Regions from separate parts of the Chelatococcus sp. HY11 genome, predicted to be linked through region 2. Evidence: riboswitches for the same ligand, from Rfam matches in the RefSeq annotation. Region 2 holds a riboswitch; the other holds the start of a gene.
What was found. Region 2 has a riboswitch for thiamine pyrophosphate ahead of KIO74_RS04775 (ABC transporter permease). Riboswitches for the same ligand answer to the same signal wherever they lie in the genome.
Positions count from the first base shown of each region.

Region 1: another riboswitch for thiamine pyrophosphate. It lies ahead of thiC (phosphomethylpyrimidine synthase ThiC); the one in region 2 lies ahead of KIO74_RS04775 (ABC transporter permease).

Region 1 is NZ_JAHBRX010000001.1:2,559,112-2,564,245, reverse strand. It holds gene thiC (phosphomethylpyrimidine synthase ThiC) at 1-934, opposite strand, end outside; TPP riboswitch at 1,162-1,283, opposite strand; gene KIO74_RS11715 (PRC-barrel domain-containing protein) at 1,514-1,906, shown strand; gene KIO74_RS11710 (pyrimidine 5'-nucleotidase) at 2,004-2,885, opposite strand; gene KIO74_RS11705 (hypothetical protein) at 3,098-3,304, shown strand; gene argB (acetylglutamate kinase) at 3,471-4,391, opposite strand; gene KIO74_RS11695 (DUF423 domain-containing protein) at 4,464-4,841, opposite strand; gene map (type I methionyl aminopeptidase) at 4,867-5,134, opposite strand, start outside.
Region 2 is NZ_JAHBRX010000001.1:986,281-991,414, reverse strand. It holds gene KIO74_RS04780 (lytic murein transglycosylase) at 1-700, opposite strand, end outside; TPP riboswitch at 1,002-1,104, shown strand; gene KIO74_RS04775 (ABC transporter permease) at 1,237-1,980, shown strand; gene KIO74_RS04770 (ABC transporter substrate-binding protein) at 2,009-2,977, shown strand; gene KIO74_RS04765 (DUF4214 domain-containing protein) at 3,254-5,134, opposite strand, start outside.

The DNA.
Region 1 (5,134 bases), 1.6 Mb from region 2:
CGATGAGCGTGTCCTTGAACACCTCCCAGTCGAGCTTCGCCGGGTCGCCGTCTACCTTCTCCAGCGCCTGGTAAATCGGGACCGTGCCGATGGGCACGGGCGCGTTGCGCATGATCCACGAGCGGATATTGTGGATATTGCGCCCGGTGGAAAGGTCCATCACCGTGTCGGCACCCCAGCGGATGGCCCAAACCAGCTTCTCCACCTCGTCGGCGGCCGAGGAGGTGACGGCCGAATTGCCGATATTAGCGTTGATCTTCACCAGGAAGTTGCGGCCGATGATGGTGGGCTCGAGCTCGGGATGATTGATGTTGGCGGGGATGACCGCGCGGCCCCGCGCCACCTCCTCGCGCACGAATTCCGGCGTGATGAAGCTGGGGATGGCGGCGCCGAAGTCCTCGCCGTCGGCGCGGCGCTCCTGCGCACCCGCGAGCATCGCCGCGCGGCCTAGATTCTCGCGATGGGCGATATAGACCATCTCCTCGGTGATAATGCCGGCGCGGGCATAGTCGAGCTGCGTGACCGGCTGCCCGGCTCGGCCGGACAGCACGGCGCGTTCGGCTGGGCAGGGCGCGACAAGCTTGTCAGGGGCGATATTGCCGTTGTCCTCCGGTCTCACCGCGCGTGGCGCGATCGCGGTCAGGCTGCGCGTCGCGAGCCATGGCGCGCGGGGCTGGGCGAGGCCGCTGTTGAGATCGATGGCGGCCCCAGGGTCGGTGAAGGGGCCGGAAGTGTCATAGACACGGAACGGGGCCTCGCCGGAGGCGGGATCAAGCGCGATTTCGCGGAAGGGAACGCGGATCTCGGGATGATCCGGCGCGGTGGAATAGATCTTGGCCGATCCCGCGACGGCGCCGGTGGTGACGGCTGCGGGCGTTGGGGTGATGGTCTGGCGCGCTTTCGCATGCGCCTTGGATGGCTGATGAATGTTCATGGATCTCCTTTTCCGGAGAACCCTCGCCGGAGCGAAGGCGCCCCGGTTCGTTAATGAGGAGAGCCTCCGCCCACGGCATTCTCAAGCGAAGTGGATAGGGCTTCGCGTGAAGACGATGCGGTCGAGCGAGCCCATTTCCGATCCGACAGGATCGAAATTGGGTTCAAGCGGATGCACTCCTGGTTTGAGAAGATCCGGGTGACAGCGATCTGATGGAATCGTGAGGAGCCTTGCACCTTTTCCGTCCCTTCGCCGGCATGACCCGGATCAGGTCCTAAGGGTCACCGCGGTGCTCTTTCACAAGCCGGCGGAATCTCAGCCCCCTCACGGGGCCCCCCTCGGAACAGGCGATGAGAATGAGCGGTTATGACCGTGCTGTCAATGCGCCTGCGGAGCCGGCGATGGACTCACTGCGGCAGGTCCGTTGGTGAGCGGCTTTTGCGCGGGAAGAACTTACAAATTATCGCAAAAACAAAGAACACATGGCGAAATAGAGCCATGGAACAAAATCGTACCGACGCCATTCTCAATAACGGAAATACGGATATCCATCCGCTGTGAATTTCAGGAGATTTAAGTATGGTTCGGATCGCAGTTGTAATCGCGGCTATTGGACTTTCGACGGCGGCGTTTGCACAGAATGCACCGACGCCTGCTCAGGGGCCAAGCTTTGTCACAGTTGAGCAAGGGGCATTGGCCAGTTCGCTCAAAGGGCTGAATGTCAGGAACGCCGGCGACGAGAACGTTGGCGAGATCGAGGACGCGGTTGTCGATGGGACGTCGATCCGTGCCTACATCCTCTCTGTAGGGGGCTTCCTCGGCATGGGCACGCATTACGTTGCTGTTGCTCCGTCCGCGCTGATGCTGACGTGGAGCGAGGCGGACAAGAAGTGGAATGCACGCATGAATGCGACGAAGGACCAGTTGAAGGCGGCGCCGCAGTTCAAATACGAGGGGCGCTTCGCCAAATAAAGGATTGGCCGCACAAAAACTTGGTCAACTGAAAAGAACGCCGAGACTGGCGGAAGCGAACAAGGGCGTTGAAAGGCGCCCTTGTTGATTCAAACCTTTACGGTTCGCCTCGACGGTCACGCATGCGCCCAAGAAAATCGGCGAGGTCGTCGGTCATGAAATCGATATGAGGCGCGATCATGGGGGCCTGTTCCTCCGCCTCCCGGAAGGGGTCGAGGGTCTTCGGCAGGACGAGCACGGTCGCCATGCCCAGCGCGTGGGGCACGACGAGGTTCTTTTCGATGTCTTCGAACATCACCGCGCCTGCCGGATCGACATTATGGCGATCAAGAAAACGCTCATAGGTGCTCTGCTCCGGTTTGGGCACGAAGCCGGATGCGACGATGTCGAACACGTCCTCAAAATGCTCGCGGATGCCGAGCTTGAGTGCGACGGCTTCCGCGTGCGCCCGTGAACCGTTGGTGAGGATCAGCTTGCGGCCCGGCAGAGCAGCGATGGCCTCCCCAAGAAGGGGATTAGGCAGAAGCGATGAGTAGTCGATGCTATGGGCGAATTCGAGGAACTCTTCCGGATCGATTCCGTACTCCTCCATCAGGCCACGCAGGGTCGTTCCATAGCGATGGTAGTAGTATTTCTGCAGCGCGCGCGCCGAGATCCCGTCGAGGCCGCAAAGCTCCACGAGGAACAGGGTGATCCGGAGGTCGACCTGTGGCCAGAGCTTGGCGTCGTGCGGATAGAGTGTGTTGTCGAGATCAAAGATCCAGGTGTCGACATGCGCGAGCGATGGCTTGTGCGTCAGCGCCTCCGGGAAAGGAGCTGCTTGGCGTAAGGCATTGGGCAGGCTTTCCGGCAGGTTTGGCAGATCGTCGACGGGCGGTTTGAGGAAGGACACGTTGAAAAGGCTCCGTTCCCGGAACGTGGTATCGAAGGCTTGCCCCGGGCTTGAGGCCCGGCGAGGCGAGACAGCCTCTGTCGACATCACGCTCCCTCTAGTGGACCTCGACCGCGAGGCGTGGACGAGGGGGAACCTGCTTAGATGGTTGCAGGGCGCGGAGGATGCAAGATCTGATGTCTGCTCGCGTGAAAAGCATCGCATCCCGCGCAAATGCTCGCTCCCCACGCATGGTCTGGAACTGGGGTTGCCAAAATGGATTGTCAGGCCAGTTGTTTAATTGATTTGAGGACCAGATCATGGTGGAAACCGGTGATGACGGCGGGCGCCATAGCACGCCGCTCGCTGAGCTCACGAGCGCGGCGAGCCTCGAGGCGCTCAACGCGACATTGGCCTTGCGGCAGATCGATGCCTTGCGGATCGTCTCGATCGTGCTGGAACCGGCATTTTTTGACCCGGTCGGCCGGCTGGTCAAACCAGCCTATCGTGTGCTTTATCGGCCTTGAGGCGGATTGCCGGGAACGGTTCGTTGAATCCGGGTTCAAGCCCGCAGCTGGGTCACCCGCGCGGGTGACCCAAGACGCAGCGTCCCAAGAGGCCGCGTCCCAAGAGGCAGTGTTCCAGGAGGCAGTGTTCCAGGAGGCAGGTTCGCGGGCTGAACGTTGATCAGCCCTACCTCCGGATCAGCGTGCCGGCGCCGTGGTCCGTGTAGAGCTCCAGCAGCACGGCGTGTGACACCTTGCCGTCCAGGATCACGACGCCCTCAACGCCCTGCTCAAGGGCGTAGATGCAGGTCTCGACCTTGGGGATCATGCCGCCCGTGATCGTGCCGTCGGCGATGAGGTGGCGGCATTGCTCCACGGTGAGCTCGGGCAGGAGATTCTTGTTCTTGTCGAGAACCCCCGGTACGTCGGTGAGCAGCAGCAGCCGCTTGGCGCGCATGGCACCCGCGATCGCGCCCGCGAAGGTGTCGGCGTTGATGTTGTAGGTCTCGCCGTCGGCGCCGACCGCTACCGGTGCCAGCACCGGGATGATCTCCTGGCCGAGCACGGAATCGAGAACCGTGCGGTCCACCCGCTCCGGCTCGCCCACGAAGCCGAGATCGACCACCTTCTCAATGTTGGAATCGGGGTCGACGACCGAGCGTGTCACCTTGCGGGCGGTGACCATGTTGCCATCCTTGCCGCAAAGACCAATGGCCTTCCCGCCTTCGGCGGCGATGGTGCCGACGATCTGCTTGTTGATGGAGCCGGCCAGCACCATCTCGACGATCTCGACGGTCGCTTTGTCGGTGATGCGCAGGCCCGCGGCGAACTCGGATTTCACGCCAAGCCGGTTCAGCATCTGGCCGATCTGCGGGCCGCCGCCATGCACGACGATCGGCTTCACGCCGGATTGCTCGAGGAGCACGATGTCCTCGGCGAAATCCTCGGCGGCTGCGGGATCACCCATGGCGTGCCCGCCATATTTCACGACCACGATCTCCTGGTCGTAGCGCTGCATATGGGGAAGGGCCTGCACCAGAACCTCGGCGCGGGTATGCACGTCGGGCAGGTCGGCGAGAGGGGTGGGAGCGGCTTTGTTATCGGACATGCTATGTCTCGCCGTTGGCAGGATGCGGATGGCGCAGTCTTTTAGCGAAGACACACGACTTTGTCGTGTCTTTCAAGAGCGTCGCGGAATGAGAGCGGACAGGCCGATGGCGACCCAGGCTATCATCAGCAGCGTGCCGCCGGTGGGGGCCGCCATCGCGAAGAGGGGCGTGCCCGTGAGGGCGCGCATGGCAAGATCGCCGCTGAAGCCGATGAGCCCAAGAATGACGAGTACGCCACCAAGGCGCAGCAATCCGGCGCGACCAAGCCCGACATGGTCGGCAATGGCTATGGCCAAGAGGACGGGCGCGTGAAAGAGCAGGAAATCCGCCGCTGTGCCGAGGCTGCCGCCACCCGTGACATGGGTGGCCGCGGCTGCCGCCGCTACGCCGGCGAGGCCGGCGACAGCACCGAGGATCATGAACAAGCGGTCGATCAACGAGATTGGCATTCCTGAGACCTCATCGTGCCCGCGATCAGGCGGCGGGGTAGGGGGGCTCGGTGAAGCCCTTCGGCGACAGGGTGAAGATCTCGACGCCCGTCTCCGTCACGCCGACGGTGTGCTCGAACTGCGCGGACAGCGACCGGTCCCGCGTCACGGCGGTCCAACCGTCGCCCAGCACCTTCACCCCGGCCTTGCCCGCATTCAGCATGGGCTCGATGGTGAAGAGCATGCCGGGCTCCAGCACGACGCCCGTGCCGGGCTCGCCGTAGTGCACGACCTGTGGCGCGTCATGGAACACC
Region 2 (5,134 bases):
CAGCGACCTCGATCATCCATGGCTGGCCGGTGCGCCAGCCCGCCCGCTTGAGGTAATTCGCCGTCGACCCCAGGGCATCAGGAACCGACTTGACGAGATCGCGGCGTCCGTCGCCGTCAAAATCGACCGCCAGCCGCTGGTAGGTGGTGGGAATGAACTGGGTCTGGCCGAAGGCGCCCGCCCATGACCCGTAGAGCTCGTCAAGCGTAAGATCGCCCTGGTCGACGAGCTTGAGCGCGGCCATCAGCTCGCCGCGCCAGAAGGCCTGGCGCCGCCCCCCTTCGCAGACGAGCGTCGCGAGGGCATGCGGGAGAAAGTTGTCCCCCGCCTCCGACCCGAAATTGGTCTCGACCCCCCACACCGCGGCGATGACATGGCGATCGACCCCGAAACGCTGCTCGGCTGCGCGCAGGACGCGATCGTATTTGCGCATCATCGCCTGCCCATCCCGCACGCGCTCCTCATCGACGAGGAAGCCCATGTAGTCCCAGATCGGCGTCTTGAATTCCGGCTGGACCTTGGACAGCCGCAGGACCTTGTCGTCCGGCTGGTTGATGGCCAATGCCTGGGCAATGACGTTCTGGCTGATGCCGGCGCGCGCTGCATCTGCCCTGATCTGGCTGATGCACTGCGTGAAATTCGCCGCCGCAGCGCCCGTTCCCATCATCCAGGCCGTCGCGATCAAGACCATGTGCCGCATATAGAGTTCCTACCGATGCTATCGAGGGTTCACCATGATTTCGCGCAGGCTATCATGGTTAATCCTTTCAAAATGTTACCGCCGCCCGCAGTTGCGTAAGCAGATCTGATTAAAAAACCCGGATTAAGGCTCTGATCGAGGATCAACTCCCTGCATCGGTGAAGGTTGCGGGATTATCCGCAACTGCCAGCATAAGGGCGCGCGATGCAGCAGAATAATGAGCGGCGGGCGGCACCATCCCGCGGGTGGACTCGTTCCAAGGCTCCGCTTGACAGCCGTCCGGGCTTTTCCCATAGAGTTGTCACATTCCGAGGGGGGTGCCGTACGGCACTGAGATAGCGGTGAGCTGGACCCTTGAACCTGATCCGGGTGATGCCGGCGTAGGAACGGAACATGGGCTTTCCCGACACCCCGCTCTCGTCTTCGCATCGCCCTGATCCTGGCTCGTTCGCTGGGGTTCACGCCATGTGCCTTGCAAGACCGCGTCCTGCCCCCCTCGCCCCTCCGCGCCGCGAAGCGTCCTGAGGCTGGACGGCATGCGCGTCACCCTGGCCGCCCTTCGCATCGCAGCAACGCTTGTCGTAGCGTGGCAAGCCCTGATCTGGATGGCCCGGCCGCCGGCTTATATCCTGCCGCCGCCGCTGGAGGTCGCCGCGGTTTTCTTGCGCCAGCCGTCATTTCTCCTGACGAACAGCCTCACCACCCTGTGGGAGATTTTGGCGGGCTTTGCGCTGGGGGCCTCCCTGGGCATCGGCACCGCGATCACCATCGCGGCCCTGCCCCGTCTCGGCAGGCTCGTATGGCCGCTTGTGCTGGTGCTGCAGTCCTTTCCCGTCTTCGTCCTCGCGCCGGTCCTGGTGCTGTGGTTCGGCTTCGGCCTCGCCTCCAAGGTGGTGATGACGACGATCATCATCTTCTTTCCGGTGGCCTCGGCCTTTGCCGACGGGCTCCGGCGCACGGATCCCGACCTGCTCGATGCGACGGCCCTGACGACCGCCACCCACTGGCAGACGCTCGTTCATGTGCGCCTGCCGCTCGCCCTGCCCGGCCTTGCCTCTGGCCTCAAGGTCGCGGCGCCGCTCGCGCCGCTTGGCGCGGTTGTCGGCGAATGGGTCGGCGCGTCGGCCGGTCTAGGATTTGTCATGGTACAGGCCAATGCCCGCATGCAGACCGAGACGATGTTTGCCGCGATGCTGATTCTGGCCGCGATGACGCTCGCGCTGCGAGGCATCGTCGATCGCCTCACCCCCTGTCTCACCCCCTGGGCCCAGAACACCTGAACCGCCCCGCGCACAGGAACACGCCATGATCCACAGAGCCCTTCTCACAATCGCCCTCGGTCTCGCAACGGCCACGGGCGCCTTCGCGCAGACGACGCCTTCGGCCGCCCCTCCGGATAAGGTCGAAAAGATCAAGGTCTTGCTCGAATGGTTCGTCAATCCGGACCACGCCCCCATGGTGGTGGCCAAGGAGCTTGGCCTCTTCGCCAAGGCGGGCCTCGACGTCGAGCTGCTGCCGCCGTCGGATCCGTCGATCGTGCCGCGTGCCATCGCATCCGGCCAGGCCGACATTGGCGTGCACTACCAGCCAAGCCTCTATCTCGACCACGCGGCGGGCATCCCCCTCGTCCGCTTCGGCACCCTTGTGGAAACGCCGCTCAACACCGTGACCGTGCTGGCGAATGGCCCCATCAAGTCATTGGCGGACCTGAAGGGCAAGAAGATTGGCTTCTCCGTGTCCGGCTTCGAGGATGCTCTCCTCCAGCGCATGCTGGCCTCGGTCGGCGTCGACAAGGGCGATGTCGAACTCGTCAATGTCAATTTCGCGTTGTCCCCCTCGCTGATCAGTGGCCAGGTCGATGCCACCATCGGCGGCTTTCGCAATTTCGAGCTGACGCAGATGCGCCTCAAGGGGCATGAGGGGCGCGCCTTCCTGCCGGAAGACAGCGGCGTTCCGGCTTACGACGAACTGATTTTCGTGACGCGCCCCGATCTCCTAAAGGACAGCCGCCTCACCCGCTTCCTTGACGCGGTGGAACAAGGGGCGATCTATCTCACGAACCATCCGGAAGAAGGTTGGAAGCTGTTCATCAAGGCCTATCCGGATCTCGACGACGCGCTGAACCGGCAGGCCTGGATCGACACATTGCCCCGCTTCGCCAAGCGCCCGTCAGCGCTCGACAGGCGCCGCTACGAACGCTTCGGCCAATTCATGCTCGACGCCGGCCTGATCAAAGCAGCGCCAGCCGTAGACGACATCGCTGTCGCGTTGCAGTAGCCGACAGCGGCATCCGGGTAGCGACCGCGCGATGGCCTCTCTCCAAGGGCGCGCGCTGCAGACCGGCCAGCCGCGGGCGCATGGGTATCAGATCGCCTGCGCCGTGTGAGAGCGGTGTCGTTATTCCGGGGCTTCGCTCAGCGAAGCACCCGGAACCCAGAACCGGTGGCGTGTCCGTGGGGAGCACGGCCACGCCACGCTTGCCCTCAAAGCGCGCCAGTCCTGGTTTCCGGGCTCAGGCCTTAGGCCCGCCCCGGAATGACATATGCGCACGGATCAGTCGTAGAAGTTCGCGTTGCGCGACACACCGGTCAGAGCGATGTCGTCATAGACATATTGCTCTTCCAAACCGAAATTCTGGCTGTGGAAGATGACGCTCTTCAGGACCTGGGTTTCGAGGACGGCGTTGTCGTCCCCCTCGACCTCGCCGGCCTCCTGCACGTAGGCGAGCGCGCCGTTCACGGTCCAGCTATGCGCGTCCTTCCCGAAGTTGAATTGCAGCGTCACCCAGCCGTTATCGTCGAAGGGCAGGTAATAGTCCCAACCATCATCGGAATTCCAGAAGCGGAAGCCGGTGAAGGTCTCGCCCTCGGCGAGGCCCGCCGCGGCGCGCTCCTCGGCTGTCAGCCTCAGCGAGGCCTCGGCGTCGACATATTCCGCGATGGCGTATCGTCCGCCATTCGAGAGAGTCCCAGCCAGGTTCTGCAACTGGATCCACGCGCCGCTGAGCTGCGCCTGACCATCGCCTTGCCAGTCCGGATCGATGTAGAACTTGTATTCGGCGGTGCTGCCGTGGGTGAGATCGATCGGTCCGGTCGCGAGATCGCGGATCAGCGTGCCCTGATAGCGGTTCATCCCGGTCTGATCACCGCCGGGGTTGATGACGAACTCGATCGCCTGTCCCTGATCGCCATCGGTATCGACCGTATGGATCTGCTGGAGCACACCGCGATCCTTGATCCAGTGATCAGCGAGGCTGTTCCCCGTGGGGCTGTCGGGACTGCCGAGGGAGGCGCCGTCATTGATGCCATCGTCAAGATTGACGACTGTCCGCACCAGATCCGGCCGGTAGACATCATTTTCTGCGTCCCACTTGTCGGCGGGAGAGAAATCGAGCGGCGGATAGCCGTCCTCGTAAGGCCGCGCGCCGAAGGCCTTCGCCTCATCCGTACGGGGATCCGGCTGCCCGTTGAAACGATCCCCGATCGCGGCGTCCGTCACATTGGCCAGGAGATTGTCGTGCAGCGACTGCTGGCGCGCGGCGAAATCCGGCACGCCACCCACCTTCGTCTGCACGACGTCGGTTATGGCCGCCCCGCCATCCGCGAGATACGCCGCGTAGATGTTGGAGAGCTGGACATTCGCGAGATTGACCCCGACGTTGTAATAGTCCCCTCCAGGGGCGCCAGCGTAATACTGGGCATCACCATTAGCCCAGAACAGGATAAACTTGTCGCTGATATCGCCACTCGCCGTGCCGACAACGTCCCATACGGCTGAGGGGCTGTTGTTGCCATCGACGCGAACCCCCGAGAGGTTCAGCGCCTGATGCGACTGATGGTTCTCCGACAACGCGGGATAGTCGACATCAATAATCAGTCGTGCGTTCGCATCCACGTCGATCTGCCGCGCGCCGGTGAAGATGGCGTCGCTGCCGGCGACCGTAACCTTGGCCCCGTTGGTGATCGCCAGGCTCAGGAGGCCCGCGAGCGGCACCTCCAGCGCGGCCCGACCGGCCGCGGTCACGATGGCTGACGTTCCATCTGTGCTCAACGCGACTGTCGCATCGACGGCTGTGATCTCCAGCCTGCCTGTCGCGGCATTGAAGACGGCGGCAGGCGTCAGGCTCGTGTCGGCGACCATCACCGTGACAGGCGCGACCCCAGGCACGCCGAGCGACAGCGTTTCCTGCCCTTCGGTCAAGGCGTCAGCGCGGAAATGGACCGTGATAGCAGCGAAGCCATCCTCGCCGACGATGAAGCGTGTCGGAAGCGTGCCATCGATATCGTCCGCGTCGACCGTTCCGCCCCAATTGATGGCGACGATGCTACCCGCAGCAACATGGGTTGTCGCGAGGGTGAAGGTGACCGATCCACCTTCGCTGGCCGTCGAGGCGGATGCCGTCACCGCGTAAGTGGGGCTTGGCTCGGGTTCCGG